Linked DNA regions of Methylomonas sp. 11b. The protein of the gene in region 2 interacts with the protein of the main gene of each other region in a pairwise test. Links are inferred from orthologs where the notes say so. Each region holds a gene or a part of one and is shown on either strand. Other genes may lie near its edges. The genes, in order: METH11B_RS0124765 and METH11B_RS0115770.

Evidence for each region.
Region 1: the proteins of METH11B_RS0115770 (region 2) and METH11B_RS0124765 interact in binary tests that used the Escherichia coli proteins (3 or more experiments, as listed by UniProt). The link is inferred for Methylomonas sp. 11b from one-to-one orthologs.

The regions. Positions count from the first base shown.
Region 1 is NZ_KI911557.1:5,173,890-5,182,182, forward strand. What follows is about bases 2,478-5,875. They hold METH11B_RS0124765 (2-oxoglutarate dehydrogenase E1 component), read right to left. Parts: upstream 5,522-5,875; coding sequence 2,678-5,521; downstream 2,478-2,677. Other genes in these bases: odhB (2-oxoglutarate dehydrogenase complex dihydrolipoyllysine-residue succinyltransferase), read right to left, coding at 2,478-2,688; METH11B_RS0124770 (DUF2914 domain-containing protein), read left to right, coding at 5,661-5,875. In the rest of the region: METH11B_RS0124745 (hypothetical protein), read right to left, coding at 1-60; METH11B_RS0124750 (Rrf2 family transcriptional regulator), read left to right, coding at 170-616; METH11B_RS0124755 (MBL fold metallo-hydrolase), read right to left, coding at 800-1,438; more of odhB, read right to left, coding at 1,498-2,477; more of METH11B_RS0124770, read left to right, coding at 5,876-6,356; METH11B_RS0124775 (H-NS histone family protein), read left to right, coding at 6,419-6,736; METH11B_RS0124780 (alpha/beta fold hydrolase), read right to left, coding at 6,746-7,522; METH11B_RS0124785 (M14 family zinc carboxypeptidase), read right to left, coding at 7,515-8,293. UniProt on the Escherichia coli protein: E1 component of the 2-oxoglutarate dehydrogenase (OGDH) complex which catalyzes the decarboxylation of 2-oxoglutarate, the first step in the conversion of 2-oxoglutarate to succinyl-CoA and CO(2).
Region 2 is NZ_KI911557.1:3,268,130-3,275,993, forward strand. What follows is about bases 2,853-5,821. They hold METH11B_RS0115770 (ATP-binding cassette domain-containing protein), read right to left. Parts: upstream 5,296-5,821; coding sequence 3,409-5,295; downstream 2,853-3,408. Other genes in these bases: METH11B_RS0115760 (universal stress protein), read right to left, coding at 2,853-2,888; METH11B_RS0115765 (hypothetical protein), read right to left, coding at 2,897-3,406; METH11B_RS0115775 (PKD domain-containing protein), read right to left, coding at 5,586-5,821. In the rest of the region: METH11B_RS0115735 (adenosylcobinamide-GDP ribazoletransferase), read right to left, coding at 1-284; METH11B_RS0115740 (TM2 domain-containing protein), read right to left, coding at 287-700; cobT (nicotinate-nucleotide--dimethylbenzimidazole phosphoribosyltransferase), read right to left, coding at 877-1,917; cobU (bifunctional adenosylcobinamide kinase/adenosylcobinamide-phosphate guanylyltransferase), read right to left, coding at 1,925-2,452; more of METH11B_RS0115760, read right to left, coding at 2,445-2,852; more of METH11B_RS0115775, read right to left, coding at 5,822-7,864. UniProt on the Escherichia coli protein: Genetic data indicate it may be involved in ribosome assembly or function.

The DNA.
Region 1 (8,293 bases), 1.9 Mb from region 2 along the record:
CAACGCCGCGCTGAAAAAGCTCAGGAAAAAATCGGACAGGGCAACGGGTTCGATCAACATTAAATTTACCGCCGGACAGTTTTATAACATGGTTTATAAATGCAACTTTTGGCAAGTGTAAGCGTCATTAACATTTATTTCAAATACAGCTTTAACTGAACTCATCGACATGCAATTGACTGCACACACCGATTACGCGCTGCGCGTATTGATTTATCTGACAATTAACACCGAGAAATTGGTGACAATCACTGAATTGGCCGAGTATTTCGGCATTTCCAGAAACCACTTGGTCAAGGTGGTACACAAACTGGGCGTAAAAGGCTTTGTGCAAACTGTGCGGGGGAAGGGCGGCGGTATTCGTTTATCGCGGCCGGCGCGGGAGATCAGTGTCGGCAATGTGGTACGGGAAGTGGAGGGACACTTTCAGATGGCCGAATGCTTCAATCCCAAAAAACAGGGCCGTTGCGCCCTGGAGAAAGATTGTGGGCTGATAGGATTATTAGGCGGCGCTATAGAGCAGTTTTTACAGACTTTGGATAAGGCGGTTTTGAGCGATTTGGTGCCAGGGCCCCGGCCGGGTGGCTTGGATGGCGTACCGCTAAAACAGGGTTGAGGCATTGCAATGTGTAGGATGGGTAGAGCGAAGCGAAACCCATCAAGTATCCTCAAACTGATGCGATGGGTTTCGGCTATCGCCTCTACCCATCCTACCGTTGTCAATAAAATCCGCTGGCAGCTATTTACCCAGAATGCTAGTTCCTCCGTTTTAACCTGTCCTTGGGCTGGTTTTGTTCGATTAGCGGTAGGCTCCAACAAAGGGATTGCTGCGCATTTCCACGCCAAAGGTAGATATCGGGCCATGGCCGGGGATGAATTTCACATCTTCGCCCAGGGGCCAGAGTTTTAATTCAATCGAGTCGATCAAAGTTTGATGGTCGCCTTTGGGGAAATCGGTGCGACCGATCGAGCCTTTGAATAACACGTCCCCAACCAGCGCCAAGCGCTGTGCCTCGCTGAAGAACACCACATGGCCCGGCGTGTGTCCCGGACAATGGATCACCTGTAATACCTCGTTGCCAACCTTTACCGTATCGCCGTCGTTCAACCAACGTTGAGGAGTAAAGCTTTTCGATTCCGGAAAACCGAACATCCGGCATTGCTGCGCCAAGGCCTCGATCCAGAAGGTATCTTCAATTTGCGGGCCGATGATTGGCAACGAGAGTTTTTCGGCCAACTCCGCAACACCGCCAACATGATCGAGATGGCCGTGGGTGACCAGTATCGATTCCAACGCCACGCCTTGTTTTTTGACTTCCTTCAGCAATACATCAAGGTCGCCGCCCGGATCGACCAGAGCGGCTTTATTGGTTTGTTCGCAGACCAGTAAGGTGCAGTTTTGTTGATAGGCGGTGACGGGAATAATGGTGTAGCGCATGAAATCGATGATGGCTGGAAGTTGGACTCCCGCTTGCGCGGGAGTGATGGATCAGTAAGTTAGATATTTAGTAATAAATGCGCCGGCGCTTCCAGACATTCCTTGATGATGCCCAAAAACTGCACCGCTTCCTTGCCGTCCACCAAACGATGGTCGTAGGACAAAGCCAGGTACATGATAGGCCGAATAACGATCTCACCGTTTTCCACCACCGGCCGGTCTTTGATGGCGTGCATGCCTAAAATCGCGCATTGCGGCGGATTCAGGATGGGTGTAGAGAGCATGGAGCCGAAAATTCCGCCATTCGTGATGGTAAAGGTGCCGCCGCTGAGATCTTCAACGCTGATCGAGCCGTTGCGGGCTTTATTACCAAAATCGTGTATGCCTTTTTCGATGCCGGCAAAATCCAGCTGATCAGCGTCGCGCAAAATCGGCACGATCAAGCCGCGCGGTGTGGTGACGGCGATGCCGATGTCGTAGTAGCCGTGGTAAATGATGTCGCTGCCGTCAATAGACGCGTTAATCGCCGGGAAGCGTTTTAAGCCTTCAATGGATGCCTTCACGAAGAACGACATGAAGCCCAGCTTGATGCTGTGTTTGGTTTCGAAACGATCTTTGTAGTGATTGCGCAGATCGATGACCGCACTGAGATTGACTTCGTTAAAGGTAGTCAGCATCGCCGCGTTTTGCTGGGCTTGCAGCAAGCGTTCGGCCACTTTGGCACGCAAGCGAGTCATCGGCACCCGCTGTTCCGGCCTTAGGCTGGCCACGGCTGTGGCCGATAAGGGCGAGTGGGTTTCCGTTGCCGGTGGTGGCGCGGGGGCTGGAGTAGGTGGCGCGTCTTTCGCTTGTGTGTTCAAGAAATCCAAAACATCAGTTTTCAGAATTCGGCCATGTTTTCCGGAGCCGGCGATGGCTTGCGGGTCAAGGTCTTTTTCGGCGACCAATTTGCGAACGGAAGGGCTAAGGACGGCGTCTTCGGTTTTTTCGGTTACCTGAGCCGGTTTGGCTGGCTGGGCATCCAGTTTGGCTAGTAGCTGACCGCCGACTACGGTTTCGCCGTCTTGTACCACCAGTTCTACCAGTGTTCCGGATTTTGGTGCAGGTACTTCCAGGATGACCTTGTCGGTTTCGAGGTCGGCCAGATTGTCGCCTTCGTTGACCCATTCGCCCGCCTGTTTGTGCCATGCGACTAGGGTGGCATCGGATACGGATTCGGGAAGGCTGGGGACCAGTATTTCAAAGCTCATGTGTATTTCCTTCGTTGCTGCCATAGAGCGCGGCGTTTACCACGGCGCGTTGTTCGTTGAGATGGGTTTTGTAATTGCCGACCGCCGGTGATGCCGACGCGACCCGGCCGGCATAGCTGATCGGGATATTCTTGTCTAGCAAATCGAAAAAATGGTGCTTGCTTTGGTACCAGGCGCCTTGGTTTTTCGGTTCTTCCTGACACCAGACAATATGTTCGACATTGGGGTATTTGTCGATTTCGCGTTTGAATTGCTCGTTCGGAAACGGATAGAGCTGCTCGATACGAATAATCGCGACATGGCGCAGTTGCTCCTGATCCAGGCGGCGAGCTTCCAACAAATCGAAATATACCTTGCCGGCGCACAATACGATGCGCGTGACGTGGTAGGGATCGATATCGTCCTGTTCGCCTATCACGTTCAAAAATTCGCCATGGGTCAAATCGCTTAGTGTCGATACCGCTAGCTTGTGCCGTAGCAGGCTTTTCGGACTCATGACGATAAGCGGTTTGCGATATTGGCGCAGCATCTGTCGACGCAGCAAATGAAAAATTTGTGCCGGTGTAGTGGGGACGCAGACTTGGATATTGTGGTCGGCACATAGCTGTAAATAACGTTCCAGGCGAGCCGAGGAATGTTCCGGGCCTTGACCTTCAAAACCGTGTGGCAGCAGCATGACCAAGCCGCTGAGCTTGCCCCATTTGGTTTCGCCGGAGGAAATGAACTGGTCTATGACTACTTGCGCGCCGTTGGCGAAATCGCCGAATTGCGCTTCCCAGATCACCAGTTTATTCGGTTCGGTGGAGCTGTAGCCGTATTCGAAACCCAACACGCCGGCTTCCGACAGTAAGGAGTTAAAGATTTGTGCGCGGCCCTGGTTTTCGCTTAAATGTTTGAGCGGGATGTAATTTTCGCCGTTGGCTTGATTCAGCAAAATGGCGTGGCGATGCGAGAACGTGCCGCGGCCGATGTCCTGGCCGGTCAAGCGCATATGGTATTTTTCCAATAGTAGCGTCGCATAAGCCAAATTTTCCGCAAAGCCCCAATCCATTGGAATTTCGCCGGCCGCCATTTTATTGCGGTCTTCCATGACTTTGGCGACTCTGGGATGCAGTTCAAAACCTTCCGGCAAGCTTTGCAAACGCTGGTTGCAGAATTGGAGATGCTCCAAGCTTATAGAGGTGTCGGCCGGCGTGTCCCAATGTTTGTTTTGATAAGGCACCCAGCGCGCCGAGTATGAATAAACGTTGTTTTCTATAATCGGCCGTGATACCGGTTGGCCTTCGTTGAGCAGTTGTTGGTAATCCTGCTCCATTTTCTGCACCATGTCTTCCGTGACCACGCCTTCCGCAATTAATTTCTGTGCGTAGATTTGCGGCGGGGTCTGGTGATCGCGGATGGATTTATACATCATCGGCTGGGTAGCCGCCGGTTCGTCCGCCTCGTTGTGACCATGACGGCGGTAGCAAATTAAGTCAATAACCACATCTTTATGAAAGGTGTTACGGTAATCCAATGCCAATTGCGTGATGAAAATCACCGCCTCCGGATCGTCGCCGTTGACGTGAAATACCGGCGCCTGAATCATGTTGGCTACGTCGGTACAGTACAGGGTGGATCTGGCATCGAAGGGATTGCTGGTGGTAAAACCGATTTGGTTGTTGATGACAATATGCACGGTGCCGCCGGTGGAGAAGGCGCGCGTTTCCGACATGTTCAAGGTTTCCATCACAATACCCTGGCCGGCAAAAGCGGCGTCGCCGTGAATCAATATCGGCAAGATCGCGTCAAAACCATCCGGGCCGTGCCGATCTTGGCGGGCTTTTACCGAGCCTTCCACCACCGGATTGATGATTTCCAAATGCGAGGGGTTGAAGGCCAGCGTCAAATGAATCGGGCCGCCCGGTGTGGCAATATTGGACGAAAAGCCTTGATGGTATTTGACATCGCCGGTTAGTACGCCGGGCGAGGACGTGTGGGTGCCTTCGAATTCCCCGAACAGTACCGCCGGGCTTTTTCCCAGTATATTAATAAGTACGTTCAGACGGCCGCGATGGGCCATACCGATGACGATTTCCTTGCCTTTGTGTTCGCCTGCGCGTTGGATCAATTCGTCCAGCACTGGAATCAAAGACTCGCCGCCTTCCAGCGAAAAGCGTTTTTGGCCGACATATTTGCGGTGCAGGAATCTTTCCAGGCCTTCTGCGGCAATCAACAACTTTAACAGCCATTGGCGTTTTTCCGGATGGCTGCTGAAATCCGGTTTCGCGCCTTCCAGTTTATCCTTGATCCAGCGTTTCTTTTCGTCATCGACGATGTGCATGTATTCGCTGCCGATGCTGCCGCAGTAAATCTCGTTAAGCGTTTGAATAATCGCTTTTAGGGGTAAGCGATCAACGCCGCACAAGCCGCCGGTGTCGAACAGCGTGCTCATATCCGCATCGGTCAAACCATAATATATAGGTTCCAAGTCAGCAGGGACGCTTTGCGATTGACCAAGCGGATTGTTAGAGGCTATCTGATGGCCTTTGACCCGGTAATGATTGATCAAGCGGGCTACCGCTGATTGCTTCTTGACGCTTTGCTCGGTAAACCCCTGCATTCTGGCCAGCCTGCCCGGTTCCGCAATCGCCAGTTTTTCGAAGCGCTCCACAATCACGCTATGCGGTGTGTCTTCGGTGGCGCCGCTGCGAATGTGGTCGAAGCGTTGCCGCCAGCTTGGGCTGATGGATTCCGGATTGCTCAAGTACTGTTCGTACAAGTACTCGATGAAATGGGCGTTGCCTCCGTACAATGAGGAGGACTCTTCGAATTGTTTAAGCAGGCTACTCATGCAAACATCCAGGTTTTCGGCAAGTTGAACCGATTATGTTAGAACTAAAATGTTATATTACCAAGGACAATGTGTTGTAACGGGCTAGTGCATCAAATGATTCCAGTTTCGTTTGGTTGATTCAATATCGGGAAAAAACATGGCTGATAATAAAGTAGTTATCAAAATTAATTATGATAAGAAACACCCAGGCATAAGCACGGAGCCGCAAACGGTAACGGTTTGGCATATTCGCAGGATACTGGTTGCGGTTCTGGTGTTAGTTTTGATGCTAATAGTATTGTTTTCATGGTTTGGCGGCGCTGACGAAGATAGTGATACTCTGATCGATACCACGGAAAAAGTTCAAAAATTTAATACACCGGATGCTGAAATTGTTGAACGGCAAGAGTCGGCGCTAATAGAAAAGCCAGTGCCGGCGATAGTGCCTAAGGAAGCAGCCCACTCTGAAAGTGTTAAAAAAATCGACAGTGTTAAAAAGCCGGCGGCGATTATATTGGACCGAAAGGTTATCAGAGCATCTTTAAATACCGAGCCCAAGGATGATGAACCCGGTGAGCCGATTAAGTCGCCGCTGAGAGTTATTCCTAACCAATCCCAGGAAGTTTTTTATTTTAGTGAGATAAAAAACATGAAGGGTAGATCTTTGTTTCATCGATGGTCGCGTAACGGTCAAATCGTGCATCAAAAACAATTGGATATGAAAGATAAAATAACCAAGGTATGGTCTAGTAAAACCCTGTCTGCCAAAGATAAGGGCGAATGGCAAGTACAGTTGACGGATAAGAAAGGCAAGGTATATTCCGAAGTCAATTTTTCAGTAAATTCTGAATAATAGTTTTATTTAGAAACGCCGGGTGATAGAATTGATTGCGTTTTTTGATTAACGAGGAAAATATGACTGACTTTAATAAACTATCCGAAGCCGAATTACAGGCTGTTATTGATAATGCCGAAAAAGCATTAAAAGAAAGACAATCCAGTAAACGCAAGGAAGTTATTGCGCAAATAAAGGAATTGGCGGCTTCTATTGGCGTAACTGTCGATATTCAAGACGGCGAGAAGAAATCCGAAAGAAAAACCGGTAAAGTTGCGGCTAGGTACCGTAGTCCTGACGATGCATCTTTAACCTGGTCTGGCCGTGGATTGGCGCCGAAATGGATGCAGGAATTGCTGGCTTCCGGTCGCAGTAAAGCTGAGTTTGAAATCAAATAATCTTCGGATTTAAACCGTAGTCTGGTTTATCCAGTCTTTTAAACGGTTTGCTACCCAGGCTCCATCGTCCAAACATAGATCATGGCCCGCCCACGGGTGCGTGAAGATGTCGATTTGCCATTTGTTATGAATGGCGTCGGAACAAGCCGGTGCGACTAAACGGTCGCCCCGGCCATTCAATAACAGCAATGGTGTTTCCGGTTTTCTCTGGCTAGGTCGATAGCGTGCCGCTGCTTTCAGCTGTCTGACACCATTAGCAAGGCTGATAGGCCGAACTTGCTGTATGGCGCTCCAGGCCTTGGCCGTTTCCGCGTAGAGGTCTTGCCGGTTACTAACCAGCTGAAGAATTGCCAGTTCCCTGTTATATAAATCCCTTTCTAGCAATAACTCAAAAAACTGCGGATAACTCTGCCAACGCATGCGCCGATAAAATGGGCTTAGGCCCGCAAAGCTGGTATTGATGAGGGCGGCTGCAGCGATGTCTTGCGGATAGCGCTGCAACCATTCCCAGGTCACCATGCCGCCAAGGGAAAATGCGAGTACCGTGACAGGTTTTGCCAGTAAACCGACCGCTAAAGCCTCGCGGCGGACTTGTTCCGTTATCGTTTCGATACTGTCCGGACTGGGTTCTCGGTAATATCGGCCGGTACCTGGCAAATCGATAGTGCTGACGGTTGATTGTGGAAAAGCCTGCTGCAACAAATCCGGAAAATTTCCCCAATGTGCAGCCTCTCGGCACAGTCCACGCAGTAATAACCAATGCTGCTTGGCTGATGACTCAGGCATACCAGAAATCCATAGCCTTTTGCCGATTGTGCTCTTGTTGTTGGCTGTTCAACGTCGCCCATTTTTTCGGGTAGAGCAGGCTGCGATATAAGAAATCGAATAAGGTTAGATGCCTGCGCATAATGCGCTGTTGACGATGCGGCAGCAAGGGATGGAACAAGCCGTGACGTTGAAACAAATGCGTCGGACTTTTGCGTAGCCACAGCCAAGAGCCCATCTCCAGGGTTAAGGGTAGAAATACGCGTTGTTTGCCGTGCCGGTCTATAAAATCGTCATATAGATAATCCCATAAGTCCCCGCTGATAACGTATTCTTGGCTCATAGGCTCTATTTTATAGAAATGGTGCGGGTAGCAGCGATCAAACAATTGTTTTAAGCAATAAGCTTCTGCTATGCCCGGAAACGGCGTTTGACAGGACGCATAGGGAAACCATAATCTATCGTGGATGCCAAACCCCGAATGCAGATCGATAGCAATCGACAAGGGCGCGTCAAACAGATGTTTATGCACCACCCGACATAATGCCTGGGCTTCTTTTTCCATTTTCGATTCATCGCCGCGGTACCAGGGCAGCTTGGCGCTGAAACGCTGACCGCTGTATAGCCGCGTATTACCGATACTTTCGATGGGAGAGTTACGCATCAAATCCACGCCATTACCGTTACAGCGCGTGCCTCGATAGACACCTACCGGGTTGACGATGGGCACGAATACCAGCCGCGAATGTTGCAAGCGGGCGTTAAATTCCTCATCCCAATCCAATAATTGCA
Region 2 (7,864 bases):
TGTTTATCGCCGTGGCCGCCGACCCAGGCATCGGCACAATCGGCCAAACCGTCCAAATGTAAGCCGCCGGTCAGCAACACCCATACGGCCAAGATGATAGCAGCCAGCAGCATCGGTGAGCTACCGGCAAACAACATCGGCGGCAGGCTTAGTAGCATACCCAGCAGCAAACCCACCGCCGGATAGTACAAAACCGAACGCCCCAATAAGGGGGCGCCAGCCTCGTAGCGAACCCTAACGGGTATGCGGGTCAGAAATTGCAAGGCAACAAGAAAGGCATCCACGACTATTTCAGGTGGCGTCCCTTGGCATCTTTGTAGATATGACCGGTAGCGATCAATACGCCTTCGATAAAGCCCCACATGACGCCAAAACCGCCGGTAATCAGCGTGACCACGGCTTGGGTGAAGCCGAGGAAATAAAAGCCCAGATAAATGCGATGTAGGCCGATCGCACCGAACACGATACCCAGCAGTGCTGCGACCAGCTTGCTTTTGACCGGTTTGGCTTCCATCAGATAAGCGCCGACCAGGCTGACGTCGGTGACTTTGTCTTCTTCGTGATCGAAATCCACATCGTCGCCGACTTTGGGCGGCGCATCCGATGTCCATTGATCCAGGTGAAATTCGTAGAATTGACCTTCGTGTTTGATTACGCCGGTCTGGCATCTTTCATCGTAACTTTCTATGTGTCCTAGCATGTTGTTTACCAAATCAGTTGTATGTTTTTATTATTATGTGCAGATGCCATCGGAGACAGCTGCCGGTCGCAAAGCAAGCTCGACCATCCGCCAAGCTTATTTTTCGCGGCCAATGATACGGGAAAGCTAAACACCTCGCTATTGCATCCGAAACGGATTGCCGATGGATAGCCTATTTAAGCGGTAGATACTTTGGCCTGACTGAATGTGGCCATTTCATTGTGTAAATGACAGGCCATTTTCAGCAAGGGTACCGCCAATACCGCACCGCTACCTTCGCCCAGGCGCATCTCCAGATTCAACAATGGCCGGGCATTTAACGCTTGCAGGACTCGGGCGTGGCCTTTTTCCGCGGAACAATGGCCGTAAAAAAACCAGTCCACGCAGCCGGGATTAATATCCCTCGCCAGCAAAGCCGCGACACTACTGATAAAGCCGTCAATCAACACCGGCAAGCCAAGTTGGGCGGCGCTGATATAGGCAGCGGTTAATGCGGTGATTTCAAAACCACCCAAGGTTTTTAAAATATCCAAAGGCGACTGCAAAGCGGCTTGGTGCCTCTGTAAGGCAAAGTCGATAATGCCGACTTTGTGATCGATTTGTCCGGCATTCAAGCCGGTGCCGGCACCGGTAATGTCGGCAGCTGGTATCCGCAAACTGGCTGCCGCCAGTGCGCTGGCGCTGGTGGTATTGGCGATGCCCATTTCGCCGCCGATAAACAAATCGGCCCCTTTCGCTACAGCCCGTTCGACGGCAGCCTGGCCTGCGGCCAAGGCGATAGCTAAATGCTCGTCACTCATCGCCGCCGTCCTCTTGAAATTGGCAGTGCCTGCGCCGGCTCTATGACTGATGACATCGGCTAAAGCCACTGGCTGAATCAGCCCTACATCGACAACTTCGAAATACGCATCGACATGGCGGGCCAGCACATTTACCGCCGCACCACCGGCTGCGAAGTTTTTTACCATTTCCATCGTCACCACTTGCGGAAAGGCTGAGACGCCTTCCTCGGCAATGCCGTGATCAGCGGCAAATACGCTGACATGGATTTTTTCCAGCTTAGGCATTTCCCGGCGTTGCATTGCCGCCAGCCTTACTGCGCAATCCTCCAGCAAGCCCAAGGAGCCGGGCGGCTTGGTCAATTGCGCTTGCCTGTCCAACGCTTGTTGGTAATAGTGTGCATCGGGCGCGGCAATTGGCGCGGATAAACTGTTCATAAGGAAATTAGACGTTTTTGAGGATTTGCGGCAAACCGGCGCTGACCAGCACCACCTTGTCGCTAATTTGCGCGAGTCTTTGATGTAAAAAGCCGGCTTCATCGACGAATCGGCGGGTCATCGCGTCGGCGGCTACAACACCCAGGCCCACTTCGTTGCTGACCATGATCACGCGTTGCCGGCCTGCCGCCAGCACTGCGCATAAGGCATCGGCTTGTTGCTGATAGCGCTGTTCTTGCAGATTACCTTGCTTGTCGAATAACACATTGCACAACCAAAGCGTCAGGCAATCGACCAGCAAGCAATGCTGTTTGCCGGCGTATTCGCTAATCACATCCGCCAATGCGATAGGCTCTTCAACGGTTAGCCAATGCTTTGGACGGCGCTGTTGATGATGCTGGATGCGGCTGTGCATCTCGTCATCTCCCGCTTCGGCGGTGGCGATGTACACCACCGGCATACCGGACGCCAAAGCTTGTTGCTCGGCATAGCGGCTTTTACCGGAACGGGCGCCGCCCAAAACCAGCTCAATCATCCGCTAATCGCACCGCTAGTACGTCGCATTTGGCATGATGCAGCACGCCGTTGGCTGTTGAGCCGAGCAACAACGCAAAACCATGACGGCCGTGCGAACCCACGACGATTAAATCGGCCTGAATTTCTTCTGCTACCCGGACGATTTCCAGTTTAGGGCTACCCATTTCCAGATGTTGGCGTTCGGCGGGAACCTGTAGTTTCTCGCCCAGCTCGTGCAGGCGTTTCTTGGTGGCCTCCATCAATTCCTGGGTCAAATCCACATCGAATGGAATGATGGGGCCATAAGCGGGATCGGTAATCGGCAAATTATCGACCACATGTACCAAGCTCAGCTGGGCAGCGTTTTGCGCGGCGATTTGCCTGGCTTTTTCGGCCACTTGACCGCCATGTTCAAAAAAATCGGCAGCCAATAAAATATGTTTATAAATCGTCATACATCCTCCTAATCGCTAGCGGCAATCTCGGTAAACAACAAGGTCATCACTTGTGTGGAAATGAGTATATATAAAAAAGCCAGCGCCAAGCCGAACAATAACGGTCTATCCAGGGCATGCCGGAAAATATTGCCATTGACCAACCAATGCCAGCCCATCAGCACGATCATCGCAATGTATGCCACCTGGCTGATCTGGGTATTCAGGCTGGCGACCGCCGGAATGGCGCACAAACTAATCACCACATCAGAGCCCAATAATGCCGTCAGGGTTTGCGGAAAACGGGCGGTTTTCCCGGAAAAATACAGAAGCGGATAGCAGAAACCGACCATTAATACGGTCTCCGCGCTGATTTGCAGCAAAGCATGCGCCCAATCGCTGTCCAACAACAAAATCAGTAGATTAACCAGCAAATAGGGTATGAACATCAGCCGCACTAGCCAAGGCGACGCCGGCACATCCTGTGGCCCTTTGCGCATAATGCAAATCTCAAAAAACAACACCATCAGTTGGTACATGATCACTCCGCTTGTTGTAGGTTTTCCTCCGCTGCCAGCCAATCCATTTCTGCCTGTTCCAGCGCGCTATCGATTTGGCCTTTCCGACTCAGTAACTGCTTTAATTGTTCCTTGTATTCCTCGGCATAAATAGCCGGATCGGCCAATTGTTCTTCAAGATCGCGCTGTTGCTGATGAAACTTTTCTACCGCCGTTTCGGCTTTTTTCACCGCGTCTAACAACGGTTTTAAGCGCTGCCGCCGCTCCGCATCGAGTTTACGCTGATCCTTGCGCGACACCCCGCCGGCATTGTCGTTCGCGACCGGTTCGTCGCCCGCTTTTTTCTGCTCGGCAAGCCATTGCTTGTAATCGTCCAAATCACCGTCGAATGGCTGCATCTTGCCGCCGGCCACCAACAACAGTTGGTCGGTCACCGAGCGCAGTAAATGCCTGTCATGCGACACCACGACCAGAGCACCTTGATATTCCTGCAAGGCCACACTCAGAGCGTGGCGCATTTCCAAATCCAAATGGTTGGTCGGCTCGTCCAACAGCAACAAATTGGGATTTTGATAAACCAACATGGCCAGCACCAAGCGGGCTTTTTCGCCACCGGAAAACGGTCCGACCGGATCGTTGACCTTGTCGCCGCGAAAATCAAAGCCGCCCAGAAAATTGCGCAAATCCTTTTCAGTAGCTTGCTTATCCAACTTTTGCAGATGCCAAAGCGGGCTTTCTTCCAAATTGAGCAATTCCAGTTGATGCTGGGCGAAATAGCCGATATTCAAATCCTGAGCGGTCTGTAGCTTACCAGTCAATGCCGGCATTTGCCCGGAAAGTACTTTGATCAAGCTGGACTTGCCGGCGCCATTGGGCCCGAGCAGGCCGATACGGTCGCCCGGCGCGATCGACAGGCTGGCGTTTTTAATCACCACTTTATCGCCGTAGCCGATGTCGGCTTCTTCGATTTTTAGCAGCGGATTGGGCATTTTTTTCGGCGGCGGAAAACTGAAACCAAACGGCGAATCGACATGGGCCTGCGCGATCAGCTCCATCCGCTCCAAGGCTTTGATACGGCTTTGCGCCTGTCTGGCTTTGGTGGCTTGCGCTTTGAAACGATCAACAAAGCTTTGGATATGGGCAATCTCACGCTGCTGTTTTTCGTAGGCGGTTTGTTGTTGGGCCAGTTTTTCGGCGCGCATGCGTTCGAAGGCGGAATAATTGCCCGTGTATATTTCGGCGCGGTTCTGCTCGATGTGGACGATATGGTCGGTGATGGTATCCAGAAAATCGCGGTCATGGGAAATCAATAACAAAGTGCCGGGATATTTGCTGAGCCAATCCTGCAAATAAATCACCGCATCCAAATCCAGATGGTTGGTGGGTTCGTCCAGCAGTAATAGATCCGAGCGGCACATCAGCGCTTGCGCCAAATTCAACCGCATGCGCCAACCGCCGGAAAAAGAGCTGACCGGCCGGCTTTCCTGCTCAGTGCTGAAACCCAGGCCGTTTAACAAACGTGACGCCCGAGCCTGGGCCGTGTAACCGCCGACATGATCCAAGGCCGCATGTAGCTCCGCCAATTTGATGCCGTCATGCGCTTGCTCGGCCTTATGTAACTTTGCCTGCAACGCACGCAGCTCTCTGTCGCCGTCCAGCACATAGTCGATGGCTGAACATTCCAAAGCAGGCGTTTCCTGAGCAACATGAGCGATTTCCAGATTCGGCGGCATGGAAAAATCACCTTCGTCGGCATTTAATTCGCCGCGAAGTAACGCGAACAGGCTGGATTTGCCAGCGCCATTGGCCCCGGTCAGACCGATTTTTTGGCCTTTATGTATCGTGAAAGAGGCCTCGCTAAACAGCAAACGGTTGCCGCGACGGATGGCGATGTTTTTGAAATTGAGCATGATGGTAAAAAGTTGGCTGAGTGCGACGCCGCACAATAGGGGAATTTTAGCGCGGGAGGGGCTTGCGCGTCTTTTGCAGTTTACGTGGCTACGCAGAGCCGGCGATTTGAAGGCTTGTTGTTGAACCAGGCAACAGAATCTTTTGGGAGAGGAGGGATAAGCAGCCAGGGAATGCAAGCAGACGTGGAAATGTTTGTAAGGCTATCCCGATTCGAATCAATTATCGTCAACCGGGATAACTCCGAAATAAGCCGGGGACGGCCAAGAATCAGCCGCCCCCGAGCATTAATTTACCAGGACAAACTGCGTGAAATGGCACCACTGCCATCGTACAAGTAGCCATTCTTGACGACCTTGGTGACGGTAAACGCGCAGGTACCCTTGCTATTTTTGGGCAGCGGCGCACTGCTCAGGGCAGCCGAGCCTTTTGTGCCGCTAATGGAATAGCTCGCTCCGGTCACATTGGTTTTTGTCGTACCCGAGGCCACCGAACCGCTCCAAGTGCCATAGATGCTGGCACCGATAACTGATGCTGTTCCGGATTTAACGGTAATGTTAGCAACGCATTGCGATTTACCTCCGCTTAACAATTTTCGAGTCATCACGGTACCGGCAACTTTCATATTCATTGCCACGACACTTTGTGCCGCCTGAATACTTTGCGAAGTACTGGTTTTCAAACCGCTGCTATCCGTAACGGTCAGTGTTGCGGTATAGGCACCAGGGGTGTTGTAGATGTGACTGACCGATGCGCCGCTAGTTGCCGCGGAACCGTCGCCGAAATTCCATGCGTATGACGAGATTGAGCCGTTTCTAGCACTGGAGCCGGAACCATTCAGCGTCACATTGAGTGGTGCGTCGCCGACAGTTGGCAGAGCCGTGATGACTGCTGCGGGTGGCACCGCAGCCAAAATGGGGTAATTGCCGGTAATTTGATATTGACCGAGGCTGCCGTAGTCAGAGTAGCCAGTAGTTAAGTCGCCTTTACCGACCCCTTCGATTTTCAGGAAATATTTTCCGGCGTTGAGCGAAACGCTTAAGGATGCCGCCAAGCTGTCCACCGGATTGGCTTGGGCCACGGTATTGCCTTGCGCGTCAATTAACTTTAATAACACATCCAAATTGGGCGCTACTGCATCGGGGGTGACATTGAACTGCGCGCTTCCCCCGCCGGTTGAAAACACGAAAATATCGGCGTCCGTCGTGCGTTCGATGATGCCATTTTGCAAAACAGTGCCGGCGTCGCCTGCCAATGGTGCCGCACTGGCTGTTGTATCGGGGAAGTCATCGGGTCGTACTGGAGCACCCGCAGCATTTATCACCGCAAGATCATCTTGTAGATTGTTAGCGCCCGGATACTCGCCTTTACTCCATTGTGCGACAGGTTTGTAATAACCCACCCCCATGACTGGCGCCCAGCCGGTTGCACCGCTACCGTGGCCGGCATAATAGCCGGTGGAGGCATTGCCATCATGATTGAGGTTCAAGTTATGCCCGACTTCGTGCGATACGGCTTCGGCAACGTATTTGGGATAACCGTTGCCCAGTTTGTCGAAGAATACCCAGGCGGGCCGATAGCGTTCCGGGTAGGCGGCTGAATAATATGAAAACACATTAACGTAAGCCACACCGCCGCAAGTTTGGTTGCAAAGTTGCGGCATGGAACGGGTAACGACTACTCGAGTGCCGTACTGCACATCGCTGGTGCTGGTGCGTCTCAGAGCATCCAAAACGGGTTCCTGCGTGGTAACGTCAACATCGAACGGCGCGTAGTCTTCCGCTACCCGCTGCCAGATCTCGCGAATGTTATTTAATTCCGCGCTGCTGAAAGCGCTTGGGTTGCTGTCGATATCGTAGGCTTGGGCATTAAGCGCAGTCGTACTCCACGCCGTATTCGTTGCTACATGGCCGTTGAAATCCAAATAGATAACGCGATTCGAACCTGGCTTGCTGTGCAGGGCGAACGGGTCGGCCGTTGCCGCGCTTGCCACGCTGCTACCCGTGCTGGTTACCGTGGCGGTTTCTTGTTCGCCTTGCCCCTGAGTAACATTGGTATGTTCGTCGATATAGAGCAGGCGGCCGCTTTCATCGATCCAGGCCGACGCATCGGTGCGCAATATATCTTCCAGGCGCTCGCTGGACATGTCGTAGGCTTTAGCCACATCCCCCAGCTTATCGCCCAATGCGTCGATAGCTGCCTGGCCGTTCTTTTTCTCGGCTAGCGTAATTTGCGGAAATGCCATTTCAGTTTCCGCCTCGGCCAAGTCGGTAATTTTGGCTGACGAACTTTGCGCTTTTGCCCTAACCACGTCGAATGGGTTTTCCATGCCCGACCCATTTAAACCGGAGACGAATGCTTGAACTCGGCCATCGGCAAGCAGGGTCAGCCCGTAGTTATAACCGATCAAAGCGCCTTCGGCTTCTTGTTGCGAAGAAAAGTACAAAGGCTCTGCAGATATGCCGGCGGCTGAGGCGGGTAATTCGGTACTCAAATCATTTTCGATTGTTGCTTTCTGTTCAATCGGTGGTGTGGCGCAACCCACTAAAGTAGTGATGACAGCGGATGCGA